DNA from 4 places in the Rhizobium sp. P44RR-XXIV genome. Region 2 is predicted to be linked to each of the others. Evidence: riboswitches for the same ligand, from Rfam matches in the RefSeq annotation. Region 2 holds a riboswitch; each other region holds the start of a gene.
What was found. Region 2 has a riboswitch for cobalamin ahead of fdhA (formaldehyde dehydrogenase, glutathione-independent). Riboswitches for the same ligand answer to the same signal wherever they lie in the genome.
Positions count from the first base shown of each region.

Region 1: it holds a riboswitch for cobalamin, as region 2 does, so the genes downstream of both, BSK43_RS26040 (aromatic ring-hydroxylating dioxygenase subunit alpha) here and fdhA (formaldehyde dehydrogenase, glutathione-independent) in region 2, are expected to answer to the same signal.
Region 3: it holds a riboswitch for cobalamin, as region 2 does, so the genes downstream of both, metE (5-methyltetrahydropteroyltriglutamate--homocysteine S-methyltransferase) here and fdhA (formaldehyde dehydrogenase, glutathione-independent) in region 2, are expected to answer to the same signal.
Region 4: it holds a riboswitch for cobalamin, as region 2 does, so the genes downstream of both, BSK43_RS33035 (ABC transporter substrate-binding protein) here and fdhA (formaldehyde dehydrogenase, glutathione-independent) in region 2, are expected to answer to the same signal.

Region 1 covers NZ_MPVZ02000028.1:1,804,800-1,808,366, reverse strand. Annotated here, with positions in the region: gene BSK43_RS26050 (DUF6656 family protein) at 1-365, opposite strand, end outside; gene BSK43_RS26045 (ACT domain-containing protein) at 467-880, shown strand; cobalamin riboswitch at 1,098-1,302, shown strand; gene BSK43_RS26040 (aromatic ring-hydroxylating dioxygenase subunit alpha) at 1,400-2,644, shown strand; gene BSK43_RS26035 (hybrid-cluster NAD(P)-dependent oxidoreductase) at 2,653-3,567, shown strand, end outside.
Region 2 covers NZ_MPVZ02000029.1:281,391-284,957, reverse strand. Annotated here, with positions in the region: gene fdhA (formaldehyde dehydrogenase, glutathione-independent) at 139-1,329, opposite strand; cobalamin riboswitch at 1,554-1,756, opposite strand; gene BSK43_RS27385 (ABC transporter ATP-binding protein) at 1,872-2,876, opposite strand; gene BSK43_RS27380 (carbohydrate ABC transporter permease) at 2,922-3,567, opposite strand, start outside.
Region 3 covers NZ_MPVZ02000029.1:1,540,012-1,543,578, reverse strand. Annotated here, with positions in the region: gene BSK43_RS33025 (ABC transporter ATP-binding protein) at 1-721, shown strand, start outside; gene BSK43_RS33020 (methyltransferase domain-containing protein) at 726-1,577, shown strand; cobalamin riboswitch at 1,674-1,890, shown strand; gene metE (5-methyltetrahydropteroyltriglutamate--homocysteine S-methyltransferase) at 1,989-3,567, shown strand, end outside.
Region 4 covers NZ_MPVZ02000029.1:1,543,803-1,547,369, reverse strand. Annotated here, with positions in the region: gene BSK43_RS33040 (GGDEF domain-containing protein) at 70-1,164, shown strand; cobalamin riboswitch at 1,274-1,533, shown strand; gene BSK43_RS33035 (ABC transporter substrate-binding protein) at 1,696-2,712, shown strand; gene BSK43_RS33030 (iron ABC transporter permease) at 2,714-3,567, shown strand, end outside.

The DNA of each region.
Region 1 (3,567 bases), on a different contig from region 2:
ATGTAGAAGGCCCAGTTCACCTCTTCATATCGAGCGAATTGCGTGCGCGCCGCTGTTACGTGGCAATAGCCGAGATGCGGCGTGTCCTTCAGCGTGTGATGAAAGATGAGCTTCGGAAAACGAATAGACTTATGAAAGCCGTTGAGCCGGTCATGGGTCATTTCCCCGGCATTCCGCAGCTTCTGCGCGGTCTGCTCGGCGACCTCCTGGTGGGTCATGTATCGCCGCTCTTCGGCAAGCCAATGTGGCCTGTCGCGGTTGATGCGACCGGTGCGCAGGAATTCGCTATGCCCCGTTGTCGATACCGCCGGTATCGGCTCGGGGTCGGCGGGCTTCCCAGCGTCGAAATATCTGAGTTTGGCCATGCCGGGTCTCGCTATAGAGGTCTGGAGACTGCATGATAGCTAGTCTTGCTTGAGCCGGGCTTAACGGCGCTGGTTGCAAATCCCCGAGGAGGCCAAAACATATGTCCGGAATTACCGATCTCAATCTGCTGCTTTCCGGCATGAAACCGAATCTCGTCGAGGGCGAGTTCGTCTATTGCACCGTTCCATCGTCGACATTGGCCGATCATATTCATCTGGAGCCGATCGGTTTTTTCCGGGAAGGGGAGGGCGTGACCCTGATCCTGCCGCTGGAGGCCGCGCGGCAGACCGGGTTTCCGATTGCGCCCGCAATGCGCATGATCACGCTCGATGTCCATTCCTCGCTGGAGGCTATCGGCCTCACCGCGGCGTTCGCTACAGCCTTGGGAAATGCGGGCATCAGCGCCAATGTCGTCGCGGCCTATTACCACGACCATATCTTCGTTCCGGCTGCTGATGCTGACCGTGCAATGGCGGCGCTGCAGGCACTTTCGGCGGCGCAAGCGACCCCTTGATTATCGGAGATCAACCGCATTGTCGCAATCAGGATAAAGCGTCATCAAGAGGAGGCAAAGTAGCGACGATCTACATGTCTGCCGATAATCGATAAGAGATTGAATTGCCTTCCTATATTGCCTCTCCCTACGACCGTCTTGCTGTTCCGTTTCATCTGTCGCCAATTTCGAAGCCGATGTCGCATTGTAGCGCAGCGGCTGACGGGGCCGAGAGTTATGATGTTATCAATCTCAAGGTGCCGTCTGCTAGGGAGACGGAGAATTGGGAAGCCGGTCAAAATCCGGCGCTGCCCCCGCAACGGTGGTGGAGTGAGGCATGGCGAATAAAGCCACTGGGTCGGCCGACCTGGGAAGGTGCCATGGGGTTCTGGAAACAGGACCGCTCCAGAGCCCGGAAACCAGCCTTGGGGAAATTCGGTTTACTGACCGCGGCGGGCGGTCGGGACATTGCTTCAGGCCGCTCCCAAACGGCCTTGCATGTCCTTCGTCCGTTTCCCGGTAACGCGCAAGGATAGGCAAATGGATATCAGCAGCAATGTTTTGCGGCAATTGAAGAACCGCCGCGAGGGCTTCAGCCTCGAGCAGCCTTTCTATATCGATCAGGATTACTTCAAGCTCGATATGGAAATGATCTACTATCGCGACTGGCTGTTCATCGGCCATGACTGCGAAGTGCCGCGCGCGGGCAATTATTTCACCGTCCAGATCGGCGATTATCCTGTCGTCATCGTCCGTGGTCGCGATCAGGTCATCCGCGCCTTCCACAACAGCTGTCGCCATCGCGGCTCGCGCGTCTGCACGACAGAGCGCGGCTCGTCGGCAAAGCTTGTCTGCCCTTATCACCAGTGGACCTACGAGCTGGACGGCTCGCTGCTGTTCGCCCGTCAGATGGCCGAGGACTTCGACAAGACCCAGTATTCGCTGAAGCCGGTTCACTGCGAAAGCGTCGCCGGCTACATCTTCATCTGCCTGGCAAAGAACGCTCCGGACTTCGCGCCCGTCCGCGCCACGATCGAGCCCTATATGGCGCCGCATCGCATGAGTGAGGCCAAGGTCGCCTTCCAGAGCACCATTATCGAAAAGGGCAACTGGAAGCTCGTCTGGGAAAACAATCGCGAGTGCTACCACTGCGCTGCCAACCATCCCGAACTCTGCCGCACGTTTTCGGAAGCGCCGACGGTCAGCGGCGTGCAGGGGGCGATGAGCGATCCGGTGATCACCGCTCATTGGGAGCGCTGCGAAGCCGCCGGCCTGCCGAGCGAATTCAAGATCTCGCCTGATGGCCAGTTCCGCGCCGCCCGCATGCCGCTCATCGAAGGGGCCGAAAGCTACACCATGTCCGGCCAGAACGCCGTCAAGCGGCCGCTCTCGCCCGATGTGACGATCAACGGCATCGGCACCATGCTGCTGTTCCACTACCCGACGACATGGAACCACCTGCTTGGCGACCACGCGATTTCCTTCCGCGTCCTTCCGCTCAATGCCGAGGAGACCGCAGTCACCACCAAATGGCTGGTGCACAAGGATGCCGTCGAAGGCGTCGATTACGATCTCGAGGAACTGACCCACGTCTGGACCGAGACCAACGACCAGGATCGCCGCATCGTCGAGGAAAATGCTTTCGGCATTCACTCGCCGGCCTATGAGCCCGGTCCTTACTCGGAACTCCACGAGGGCGGCGTCATGCAGTTCGTCGAATGGTATTCGAATTTCATGATCAACCGGCTGCAGGGCGATCAGGCCAAGCTGTCGGCGGTTGCCTGAGTATGAACATGACCGTCTCCCTTAGCCATCGACACCTCGATCAGATGCAGCCCTGGAGCGACAGGCAGCATCTGCTCGAATGCCTCTCCGTCACGCCCGAAGCGCCCGATGTGATGACCTTCACATTCCGGTCCGACAAGGACAACTGGTTCCGCTATCTGCCGGGCCAGTTCGTGACGCTGGAGCTGCCGACGGCGCCGGAGCCGGTCATGCGCACCTATACGCTGTCCTCGACGCCATCGCGGCCCTTCTCGGTCGCGGTGACGGTCAAGGCGCAGAAGGACAGCATCGGCACGCGCTGGATGTTCGAGAACCTCAAGCCGGGCATGCGCATCAAGGCTTTCGGTCCTCTCGGCGATTTCACGCACGTCCGCCATCCCGGCGATAAATACCTCTTCGTCTCCGCCGGTTCCGGCGTGACGCCGATGATGGCCATGACCCGTTACATGGCCGACACCGCGCCATTGTCCGACATCACTTTCGTCAATTGCTCGCGCAGCCCGACTGACATCATCTTCCGCTCGGAGCTGGAATATCTCGCCCGCTTCATGCCGAACCTCAATCTCGGCCTGATCGTCGAGGGCTGTGGCCGCACCGATCTCTGGTCGGGGCTGAAGGGCCGCATCGACAAGGCCAAGATCGGCCTGCTGGCGCCTGATTTCATGGATCGCACGATCTTCTGCTGCGGCCCGGAAGTCTTCATGGATGCCGTCCGTTCCATGTTGGAAGCGCACGGCTTCGACATGAAGCGCTACCATCAGGAAAGCTTCCAGCCGGCAAATGCGGCGACGCCGCTTGCTGAAGTTACCGACGATGCCTCAACGGACGCTGCGACCACGATCCGCTTCACCATGGCCGGCAAGGACGTGGTTTGTGCGGCCGGGCAAACCGTGCTTCAGGCCGCGCGCGGCGCCGGCGTGCGG
Region 2 (3,567 bases):
GCGCGCATCTGTCAGTTCGTTGTTCGGCAAACTCATGACCGGCTGCTTGAAACGACAGCGGGAACCGAGAGGTTTTCTCGGTTCCCGGCATCATGCTTGTCGGTTGTCACTATATGACGATGCAGTGCTTCAGGCCGCTCAGGCAGCCTTTAGCAGATCGCCATGCGGATCGAGGACGAATTTCGTCGCAGCGCCCTGATCGAAGCTCTCATAGCCTTGGGCGGCATCATCGAGCGAGATGATCTTGGCATTGACGATATCCGCAATCGGCAACCGATCATGCAGGATCGCCTGCATGAGCTGCCGGTTGTACTTGATGACGGGTGTCTGGCCCGTGTGGAACGACTGCGCCTTCGCCCAGCCAAGCCCGAAGCGCAGCGACAGGCTGCCCTGCTTGGCCGCAGCCTCGGCAGCGCCGGGATCTTCCGTGACGTAGAGTCCGGGAATGCCGATCGAGCCGGCCGCGCGCGTGATCTCCATCATCTGATTGAGCACGATCGCCGGCTGTTCGCCGCCCGCATGACCGCGCGCCTCGAAACCAACGGCGTCGATGGCACTGTCCACCTCGTTGACGCCGACGACTTGCGCGATCATGTCGCCAAGACGATCACTCTTGGAGAGATCAATGGGCTCGAAGCCGACATTGGCCGCATGTGCAAGCCGATCCTTGTTGAAATCGCCGATCATGACGACAGCAGCCCCCAGGATGCGAGCAGAAGCAGCAGCGGCCAGACCGACGGGGCCAGCGCCCGCGACATAGACCGTAGACCCTACGCCGACGCCTGCACGAACGGCGCCGTGAAAGCCGGTCGGCAGGATATCGGATAGCATCGTGAGATCGCGGATCTTCGCCAGAGCCTGATCGCGATCGGGGAATTTCAGCAGGTTGAAATCCGCATAAGGCACTGTGACGTAACGCGCCTGACCGCCGATCCAGCCGCCCATGTCGACGTAGCCATAAGCGCCGCCGGCGCGCGCCGGATTCACCGTCAGACAAACTCCAGTATCCTGCGATTTGCAGCAACGGCAACGGCCACATGCCACGTTGAACGGCACGGAGACGATATCGCCGATCTCGAGCATTTCGACATCGATGCCCTTTTCGATGACCTGTCCGGTGATTTCATGCCCGAGTATCAGGCCCGGCATGGCTGTCGTACGGCCGCGCACCATGTGCTGGTCTGATCCGCAGATATTTGTGGAGATCACCTTCAGGATCACGCCATGCTCGATACGGCGGCCATCCGGCGCCTCCAGTTTCGGGTCGTCAATATCGCGAACCTCGACTTTGCCAGGCCGCACATAGACCACGCCTCTGTTCCCAGTCATGCCATCTCCTCCTTGGTTTAACGCTTGATCATCATTGCCCACAATTCCTCATGGGCATCTTCGGATCGGCCCGCTCCTCAACGGGCTGAACAGCAGCAAATCGGTCACGGCGACCGCATCGGCGGCGCCCTGTCCGGCACGTCCATGACTGATGCGATATGGCGAGACGTGAACGGAGTGATCTTGCGGCCCCTCCCTTCGCCTCCCGATCACCCTCCGCGATCAATCGAGTCTACCGTCAAGGCTGGTTTCCGGGCTTCGGACCTATCCCTCTGGATGGCCTCGACACCTTCCCGGTCAAGAGACCAGTGGCATTGGTCGAGACTTTCGGTCCGCTACCGTTGCGGGGGCAGCACCGGCCTATCACCGGTTTCCCAATTATCCATCCGGACTCTATCCGGATGGCACCTTGAACATGTCCAGAAGATCACGCCCGGTGATGTGGCGCGCACAGGAAAACGACATCAGCGCCCTGTAGGACGACATGAAGCGTTTTCGTCTCGCATTGCCGTCCGGGCCGGATTTTGGCCCTGAGCTAACTCTCAGGAGAGCGGGTGTCCGCCGGCGTCGAAGAGATGGTAGCGATCGCCTTTCGGCGAAAAGGAAAGACGCGCGCCGGCCCGATAGTCGGACTTGCCTTCCTGGCGGATGATGACCGGCTTCAAGCCACCCATATCGATATAGATGTAGGAGTCGGAGCCGAGGTTTTCCGAGTGCATGACCGTGCCCGACCATACCCCGCCTGACTGCTCTATGGTCAGATGCTCCGGGCGGACGCCAACGGTCTCGGCCTTATAAGCCTTGGCATCCTCGCCCGTCATGAAATTCATCTCGGGCGAGCCGATGAACTTGGCGACGAAGAGGTTCTGCGGGTTTTCGTAAAGCTCCAGCGGCGAACCGACCTGCTGCACGATACCGTCCCGCAGCACGACGATCTTGTCCGCCATGGTCATGGCCTCGACCTGATCGTGGGTCACATAGATCATCGCAGTGTCGGAAAGGTTCTTGTTGAGTTGGGCTATCTCGATGCGCATCTGCACGCGCAGCGAAGCATCGAGATTGGAGAGCGGCTCGTCAAACAGGAAGACCTTCGGATTGCGGACGATCGCCCGGCCGATGGCGACGCGCTGGCGCTGGCCGCCCGACAAGGCCTTGGGCAGCCGTTTCAGGTAAGGCACGAGCTGCAGTTTTTCCGCTGCCGCCATGACCATCCTCTCGATCTGATCCTTCGGCAGCTTCTGCAGCTGCAGCGAATAGGCCATGTTGTCGTAGACCGTCTTGTGCGGGTAGAGCGCATAGGACTGGAAGACCATGGCGATGCCGCGCTGCGAGGGACCAATATCGTTGACGACCCTACCGCCGATCTCGAGCGTTCCGTCGGAAATCTGCTCCAGGCCGGAGATGCAGCGCAACAGGGTCGACTTGCCGCAGCCGGAAGGCCCGACGAAAGCAACGAACTCGCCCGATTTGATATCGAGATTGATGTTCTTCAGGACTTCGACCGCGCCATAGCGCTTGTAGAGATTGCTGATTTTGACATCGGCCATGGGGTACTCCACTTCAAAATTTTATGAGGATGACGATGCGAGGTGCTACTTGCCGACACCCTGGCTCAGACCCTTGATGAACTGCCGCGAGAAGATCACGTAGAGCAGGATCAAAGGCACCGCGCCGAGCGTCAGCGCCGCAAGCAGCGCCGGATAGTCGCTCAGAAACTGGCCGACGAACTGCTGGACGCCGAGCGTAACAGTCTGATTGCTCTTGCTGGGCGCCAGCACGAGCGGAAACCACAGATCGTTCCAGACCGGCAGCATCGTCAACGTCGCCACTGCAGCAAGCCCCGGCTTGACGACCGGAAGCGCGATCAGAAAAGTGCGGAATTCGCCGGCGCCATCGATGCGTGCCGCCTCCTTCAGTTCGGTGGGAACCGTGCGGAAATAGGCGACCATCAAGGTGACCGCGATCGGGATGCTCATCGCGGTATAGACGAGGATCAACGCGGTCAATGTATCGATCAGGTTCCAGGAGATCATGATCTCGAGGATCGGCACCGTGCCGAGGCGTATCGGCAACATGATGCCGACGATGAACAACCCGGCAAGCACGGGCGCGAGCCGCACCTTGTATTCCACAAGGCCGTAGGCAGCGAGCGTCGCGGTTACGATCGTGAGTACGATCGTAACCACCGTGACGATCAGGCTGTTTTGATAGTTCAGAAGAAAGTTGCCGCGCGTGAAG
Region 3 (3,567 bases), 1.3 Mb from region 2:
GCTGATCGTCAACGGCATCAGCCTGACGGTGGAAAAGGGAAAGGTGCTGGGTCTCCTCGGGCCGAACGGCTCCGGCAAATCTAGCCTTCTGCGGCTGATCTGCCGGCTCCGCAAGGTGAAGAGCGGCGTCATCCGTCTCGGTGGCGACGACATAGCCTCCATTTCGCGTGGCGATATCGCCCGCCGTGTCGCGCTGGTGGAGCAGCAGGCAACGACGGACATGCAGGTGACGGTCATCGATGTCGTGCGTCTTGGGCGGACACCGCATCGCGGCCCGCTTTCCTCCTGGAGCGCTGGCGACGATATTGCGGTCTTCGATGCGCTTGCCCGCGTCGGCATGAGGGATCGAGCCGGGCAGCTTTGGCAAACCTTGTCGGGCGGCGAGCGGCAGCGTGTTCATATTGCCCGGGCGCTGGCACAGACCCCGAGCGAATTGCTGCTCGATGAGCCGACGAACCATCTCGATATCCAGCATCAGCTCGACATTCTGGGCCTGGTTTCCAAGCTCGACGTGACCTCCATCGTCGCGTTGCACGATCTCAATCTGGCGGCGATGTTCTGCGACAGTCTCGCCGTGCTGCAGAAGGGTGAGGTGGTGGCTGCCGGACCGCCGGAGGAAGTCTTGACGCAGGAGCTGATCGAGCGGGTCTTCGGCGTACGCGCCCATGTCCAGAAGTCCGCCGTCCACGGTCGCTGCAACATTCAATATATGGCGGGCTGATCTGATGGACGGTGCCAATTTCCACCTCAAGGAAGAAATCAGGGACTATTGGTCGAAGCGATCGGAGACCTTCGATCTTGCTTTCGGCCACAGGATAGCACCCGGCCCCGAGGCAGACGCCTGGCAGAAGCCGATCCGCGCAGCGCTTGGCTCCCAGCCAAAGCGTGTTCTGGAGCTTGCCTGCGGCACCGGTGAGGTGACGCGGCTGATCCATGATCTCGGTCACGAGGTGACGGCGCTGGATTTTTCCGAAGCGATGCTGGCCGTCGCGCGCAAGAAACATGCGGGCAAGCCGCGTCTTCGGTTCCTGCTGGCCGATGCCGAACAGACTATGGAGCCGGATGCGGCCTATGATGCAATCGTCTGCCGGCATCTTGTCTGGACGCTGACGCAGCCGGAAGAAACCCTCAAGGAATGGTTTCGGCTGCTCAAGCCCGGCGGGCGTCTTGTAATCTTCGATGGCGATTGGGCCAAGCCGAAGCCGAGCGGCTACATTGCAAGGCTGCTGATTTCGCTGATCGACCGCTTTATCGGCGCTGACCAGAACTATGACGGGGCTCTCAGCAGCCGCCATTCTCGCATCATGGAGGCCTTGCCTTTTGGCAGCGGCCTGCGTTCGGAAGAATTGACCCCGCTACTGTCGGCAGCGGGCTTTGCCGCCATTCAGCTCCAGTCGCACGGGCCTATTGCCAGGGCGCAGCGGAAGAATGCCAATCTGCGGAACAAGCTTCGAACCCTCGTTTATCGGCGCTTTATTCTGACCTGCATGCGGCCATGGACCCCCACCCATTTTCCGCAACGAAATCCAGTGGATGCGGTCAGGCCGGTCCTTGAACCAACCTCGCAGCCGCGATGATCCGGGTTAGCTTCCGGTTGGATTAGAGAGAGCAGCCGGAGCAAATAAACATATAAAGATTTGTTTATATCTATTGACAATTTTGTGCGCTTGGTGCGAAATCCCTAGCGTTATGGTTCTCTGGGGCAATCTATTCGCTCCAGAGCTAAGAGGGAATCCGGTGCGCCGAGAGATCGGCTATTCCGGGGCTGCCCCCGCAACTGTGAGCGGCGAGCCAATGTCCATTCATGTCACTGAGGCGATGAGCCTTGGGAAGACGGACAAAGGCGACGACCCGCAAGCCAGGAGACCTGCCACAACAAAATAACGTCCACGGGCGGGGTGTCCCGGTGGTTGCTGCGGCTGGCCGATATTGGCCGCGTCCGCACGCGTCCGCTTGACCCATGCCCCCACAACCAATGGGGTATGACTATGCCAACCAAAACTGTCCCAGTCGCTTCTCTTGGCTTTCCGCGTATCGGTCGCCATCGCGAGCTGAAATTCGCGCTCGAAGCCTACTGGTCCGGAAAAATTCCCGAGAGCGAACTCATCGAAACCGCAAGCAAGCTCCGGGCTGAAAACTGGTCGCTTCAGCGCGATAGCGGTATCACCCGCATCCCTTCCAACGATTTCTCCTTCTACGATCACGTCCTCGACACCGCCGTCATGGTCGGCGCCATTCCCTCCGTGTACGGCTGGAAGGGCGGCGACGCGCCGCTTTCGCTTTACTTTGCCATGGCGCGCGGCAGCCAGGGCGACGGCCATGCCGATTGCGGCCATACGCATCACGGCCAGGGCGTCCCGGCGCTTGAGATGACCAAGTGGTTCGACACCAATTATCACTACATGGTGCCCGAGGTTGCCGAAGACCAGGACTTCACGCTGACCTCGCAGAAGCCTGTCGATCACTTCCTCGAGGCAAAGGCGCTCGGTATTCACACCCGCCCGGTCATTCTCGGACCGGTCACCTTCCTGAAACTCGCCAAGGCTCGCTCGGCAACCTTCAAGCCGCTGGGCCTGCTGCCGAAACTGCTTCCGGTCTACGAGGAACTGCTGCGCCGGCTGAGCGCTGCCGGTGCCGACTGGGTGCAGATCGACGAGCCGATCGCCGTTCTCGATCTGACCGAGGGCGAGCGCCATGCCTTCTCGGTCGCCTACAAGGCGTTGACCGAGGCGGCGCCGGATCTGAAGATCATGCTGACGACCTATTTCGGCGGCCTTGCCGACAATCTGGCTGCCATCGCCGAGTTGCCGATTGCCGGTGTCCATGTCGACCTGACGCGTGCACCGGGCCAAATCGATGACGTCGCGAAGGCCGTTCGCAAGGATCAGGTTCTGTCGCTCGGTATCATCGATGGCCGCAACATCTGGAGGGCGGATCTGGCCTCGATCATTAACCGCCTTCAGCCTGTCGCGGCGGCTCGCGGTGTCGAAGGCGTTGAGGTGGCGGCATCTTGCTCGCTGCTGCATGTTCCGATCGATCTGGAGCTTGAGACGGCGCTCGATGCCGACCTCAAGAGCTGGCTGGCATTCGCCACCCAGAAGCTCGGTGAGCTTGCGACGCTCGGCCGTGGCCTTGCCGAAGGAAAGGCTGCCGTCTCAGTGGAAGTCGAAGCCGCATCCAGGGCCATCACCGCACGCGCCTCCTCGCCGAAAGTGACCGACCCGTTGGTGCGCGGCCGTCTTGCCGGGGTCGATGTCGCGATGAAACAGCGCAAGAGCGCCTTCGCCAAACGCCGGTCGGTGCAGGCGGAAACGATCAAGCTGCCGCTCTTCCCGACCACGACGATCGGCTCCTTCCCGCAGACGCCGGAAGTTCGCAGGGCTCGCTCGGCGCATGCCAAGGGCACGCTGAGCTATGTCGATTATGAAGCCTTCCTGCGCAAGGAGACCGAAGCCACCATTCGCTGGCAGGAAGAAATCGGCCTCGACGTGCTGGTCCATGGCGAGTTCGAGCGCAACGACATGGTGCAGTATTTCGGCGAGCAGCTATCGGGCTTTGCCTTCACCC
Region 4 (3,567 bases), 1.3 Mb from region 2:
CCGGTCTGACTTCGACTATGACCAGTGCGTGCCATTCGCTGCGGCTCCGCGCGAGGATTTGGGATGGTGATGGAAATTCAAACGCATTTGCCTTCCCTGGTACGCGTCCTGGGTCAGGTGGCCATTATTGTCTACGCCTATTCCTGGGTCATCCGGACGATCGAGCGCGGCGTTTTGAAATCCGTTGCCGTCGGCTTGCTCTTTGGCCTGGGTGGTATCCTGTCGATGAGCGACCCAATCCAATGGATGCCCGGCATCTTCCAGGATGGCCGTTCGATCCTGCTCGTTCTGACGCCGATCTATGGTGGTGTGGTTGGGACGGTGGTTGCGGCTGTCATGATGGGTGTGTTTCGCTTCCTGGTCGGCGGCATGGGAGCCGCTGGCGGTGTCGCGGGCATTCTGATCGTTGCAATCGTCGGGTATCTTCTAACGCTCGTGCCGCGGCAGTGGATCGGCACTGGGTGGAAGCGCTCAGCCCTGTTCGGTCTAGCGACGATGACTTCGCTTGTCGTTCTCGTCTTGCTGCCATGGCCGGTCGCGCGTGAGCTTCTCCTTTCGGCGACACTTCCGGTCACGATCGTCAATATCCTCGGCGTCGTGCTGCTGTCGGATTTACTCGAGCGCGAACGCTACCGCATCGGCATCCAGCGCGCGCTTGAGAACGAGGCCAGCCTCGATCCACTGACCAAGCTGCCAAATCGCCGCGTTTTGCAGCGGGAAGGCGATCGTTGCAGCAAGGAAGCCGGAACGAGGCGGATTCCCTTTTCGATCATCATGCTCGATATCGATCACTTCAAGAAGATCAACGACAACTGGGGTCATTCCTTCGGTGATACGGTCCTTGCACGGCTGGCTGATGTGATCCGGCAGACTGTACGCAAGACCGACATCGCCGCCCGCTACGGCGGCGAGGAGATCGTCGTGCTGTTGCCGAACACCGACATGAGGGCCGCCGGAAACCTTGCCGAGAAAATCCGCAACGACATCGAGACGACGGTCCTGATGTTCGAGCAGGAGACGATCCACGTCACGGTCAGCATCGGCATTGCCTGTTCCCATGAACCATCGGCCGACTTCAAGCATGTGCTTGAAGCAGCCGACAAGGCGCTCTATCGCGCAAAGGCAAGCGGGCGAAATCGCGTCGAGCTGGCCGAAACGGCATAGGGCTGCCTTTGATAGTCCCCGCCGGTTTCGGCAATCGCCGGGCTGCTTTTGCGATTTTTCTAACATCCATTGGTTCTCGAGTGTCCTGCTTGACGGCGGACGGCAGTCCGGCGTAACTGGAGGCGACGGTTCCCCGAGGAAGGCTTCGAGGGGATTAATAGGGAACACGGTGAGGACGACCCAAAAGGGACCTAGACCGTGGCTGCCCCCGCAACTGTAAGCGGATTGCCGATCATCCCGGGTGCGACCAGCCTGCTGGCCGCCTCAGGTGGCTTCAGGGCCATGCCACTGCGAACACAAATCGCGGGAAGGCAGATGATCGTCAGACATTCGCGAGCCAGGAGACCTGCCGTCGATCACGATCCAATCAACCGGGCGGGGATGCCTGGAAAGGACAGAGAATGATTGACCTGAGCCTTCGATACTACCAGGCGTTTTTCGGCCTTGATTGCGGTCTTTGCAACCGGCGGCGGTCTGTCTGAGCGCTATTGCGCCGAGGCTGCCAGATTTCCATTCTCATCGAAACCTTTCATGCGCCATTTTTTGACGACCATTACATTTGCACTTGGGCTAACCGGGTTTGCTGCGTCTGGCTTTGCGGCGACGCAGTATCCGCTGACCATCAACAATTGCGGTCAGCAGGTCACTTTTGAGAAGGCTCCGACCAAGATCGTCTCCATCGGCCAGGGCATGACCGAGATCCTGCTGTCACTCGGCCTTGCCGACAGGATTGCGGGAACGGCCGTATGGGTCGGCCCGGTCTTGCCGCAATATGCCGAAGCCAATGCCAAGATCCCGCGTCTGGCCGACAATGATCCGAGCTTCGAGTCCGTGGTCGGCAAGGAGCCGGATTTCGTAGGCGCGGAATTCGAGTGGCATATCGGCGCGCAAGGCGCGGTCGGCAAGCGCGAGCAGTTCTCCGAACTTGGCATCAACACCTATATCGCGCCGACCGATTGCGTCGCCAAGATCAATGCAGAAGGTGGGGACGGCGTGCGCAAGGAGCTGTTCACGATGGGCCTGATCTATCAGGAGATCGATGAACTCGCTGAGATCTTCGACGTTAAAGATCGCGGCGATGCGCTGGTCGCGCAGCTGAAGAAGCGCGAGGCCGATGCCGTCGCTTCGATCTCCGGTGCGCAGGCGAAGAACCTGCCGATCGTGTTCTGGTTTTCCAGCAAGGAAGTGAACGGTGACGCCTATATCGCGGGCAAGAACAGCGCGCCGGCCTATATTCTGAAGACGATCGGCGCGAAGAATGTCGTGACGACCGAGGAGGAATGGCCGCTTGTGGGATGGGAAACGATCGCGCAGGCAAATCCCGCCGTCATCGTCATCGCGACCATGGATCGCCGCCGCTACGCCGCCGACGACCCGAAGGTCAAGCTCGACTTCCTCCAGAAGGATCCGGTCACCAGCCAGCTCGACGCGGTCAAGAACAAGCATTTCGTCATGATGGATGCGCAGTCGATGAACCCGACCATCCGCACCATCGATGGCATCGAGACGCTGGCCAAGGGCATCAAGTCCTTCGGCCTGGCAGAGTAGAATGCGCCTGATTGCAGAACGGCGGCAGAGGTGGGCGCTTTTGGCGCTCACCATGGCCGCGCTGGTGTTTCTGGCATTCATGATCAGCCTTGCGGTCTCGATCGGCGAGATTTCGATCCCGTTGTCGACGACCGCCAAGGCAGTTGCGAACCGGCTGCTCGGAACGGATTTCGAGCTTAGCCGGATTCATCAGGGCATTGTCTGGGACTATCGCCTGAGCCGGGCGCTCGTTGCCGCAAGCACCGGTGCATCGCTGGCCTTAAGTGGCGTGATCCTGCAGGCGTTGTTGCGCAATCCGCTCGCAGAACCCTATGTGCTCGGCATTTCGGCCGGCGCCTCCACGGGTGCCGTCTGCATCATGATCCTCGGGCTCGGCTACGGAATCCTCACTCTTTCCAGCGGTGCCTTCATCGGCGCGGTTGTAGCATTTCTGTTTGTCGGCCTGCTGGCGGCAGGTGTCGGCGGCACCAGCGAGCGCATCATTCTCTGCGGCGTCGCCGGCTCGCAGCTCTTCAATGCGCTGACCTCCTATATCGTCACCACATCGGCCAATGCCGAGCAGGCGAGGGGCGTCATGTTCTGGCTGCTGGGTTCGATGAGCGGCGTGCGGTGGCCGGATGTCTATTTGCCCGGGCCGATCGCCGTTATCGGCTTTGCCATCTGCATGGCGCATGTCCGGGTACTGGATGCATTCGTCTTCGGAACCGATGCCGCGGCTTCGCTCGGCATAGCGGTGCGCCGCGCGCAGATCGTCCTGCTCGGAACGACGGCATTCATGACGGCGGCGGTGGTCAGCATTGTCGGCTCGATCGGCTTCGTCGGGCTCGTCATTCCGCATGCGGCCCGTTTCATGGT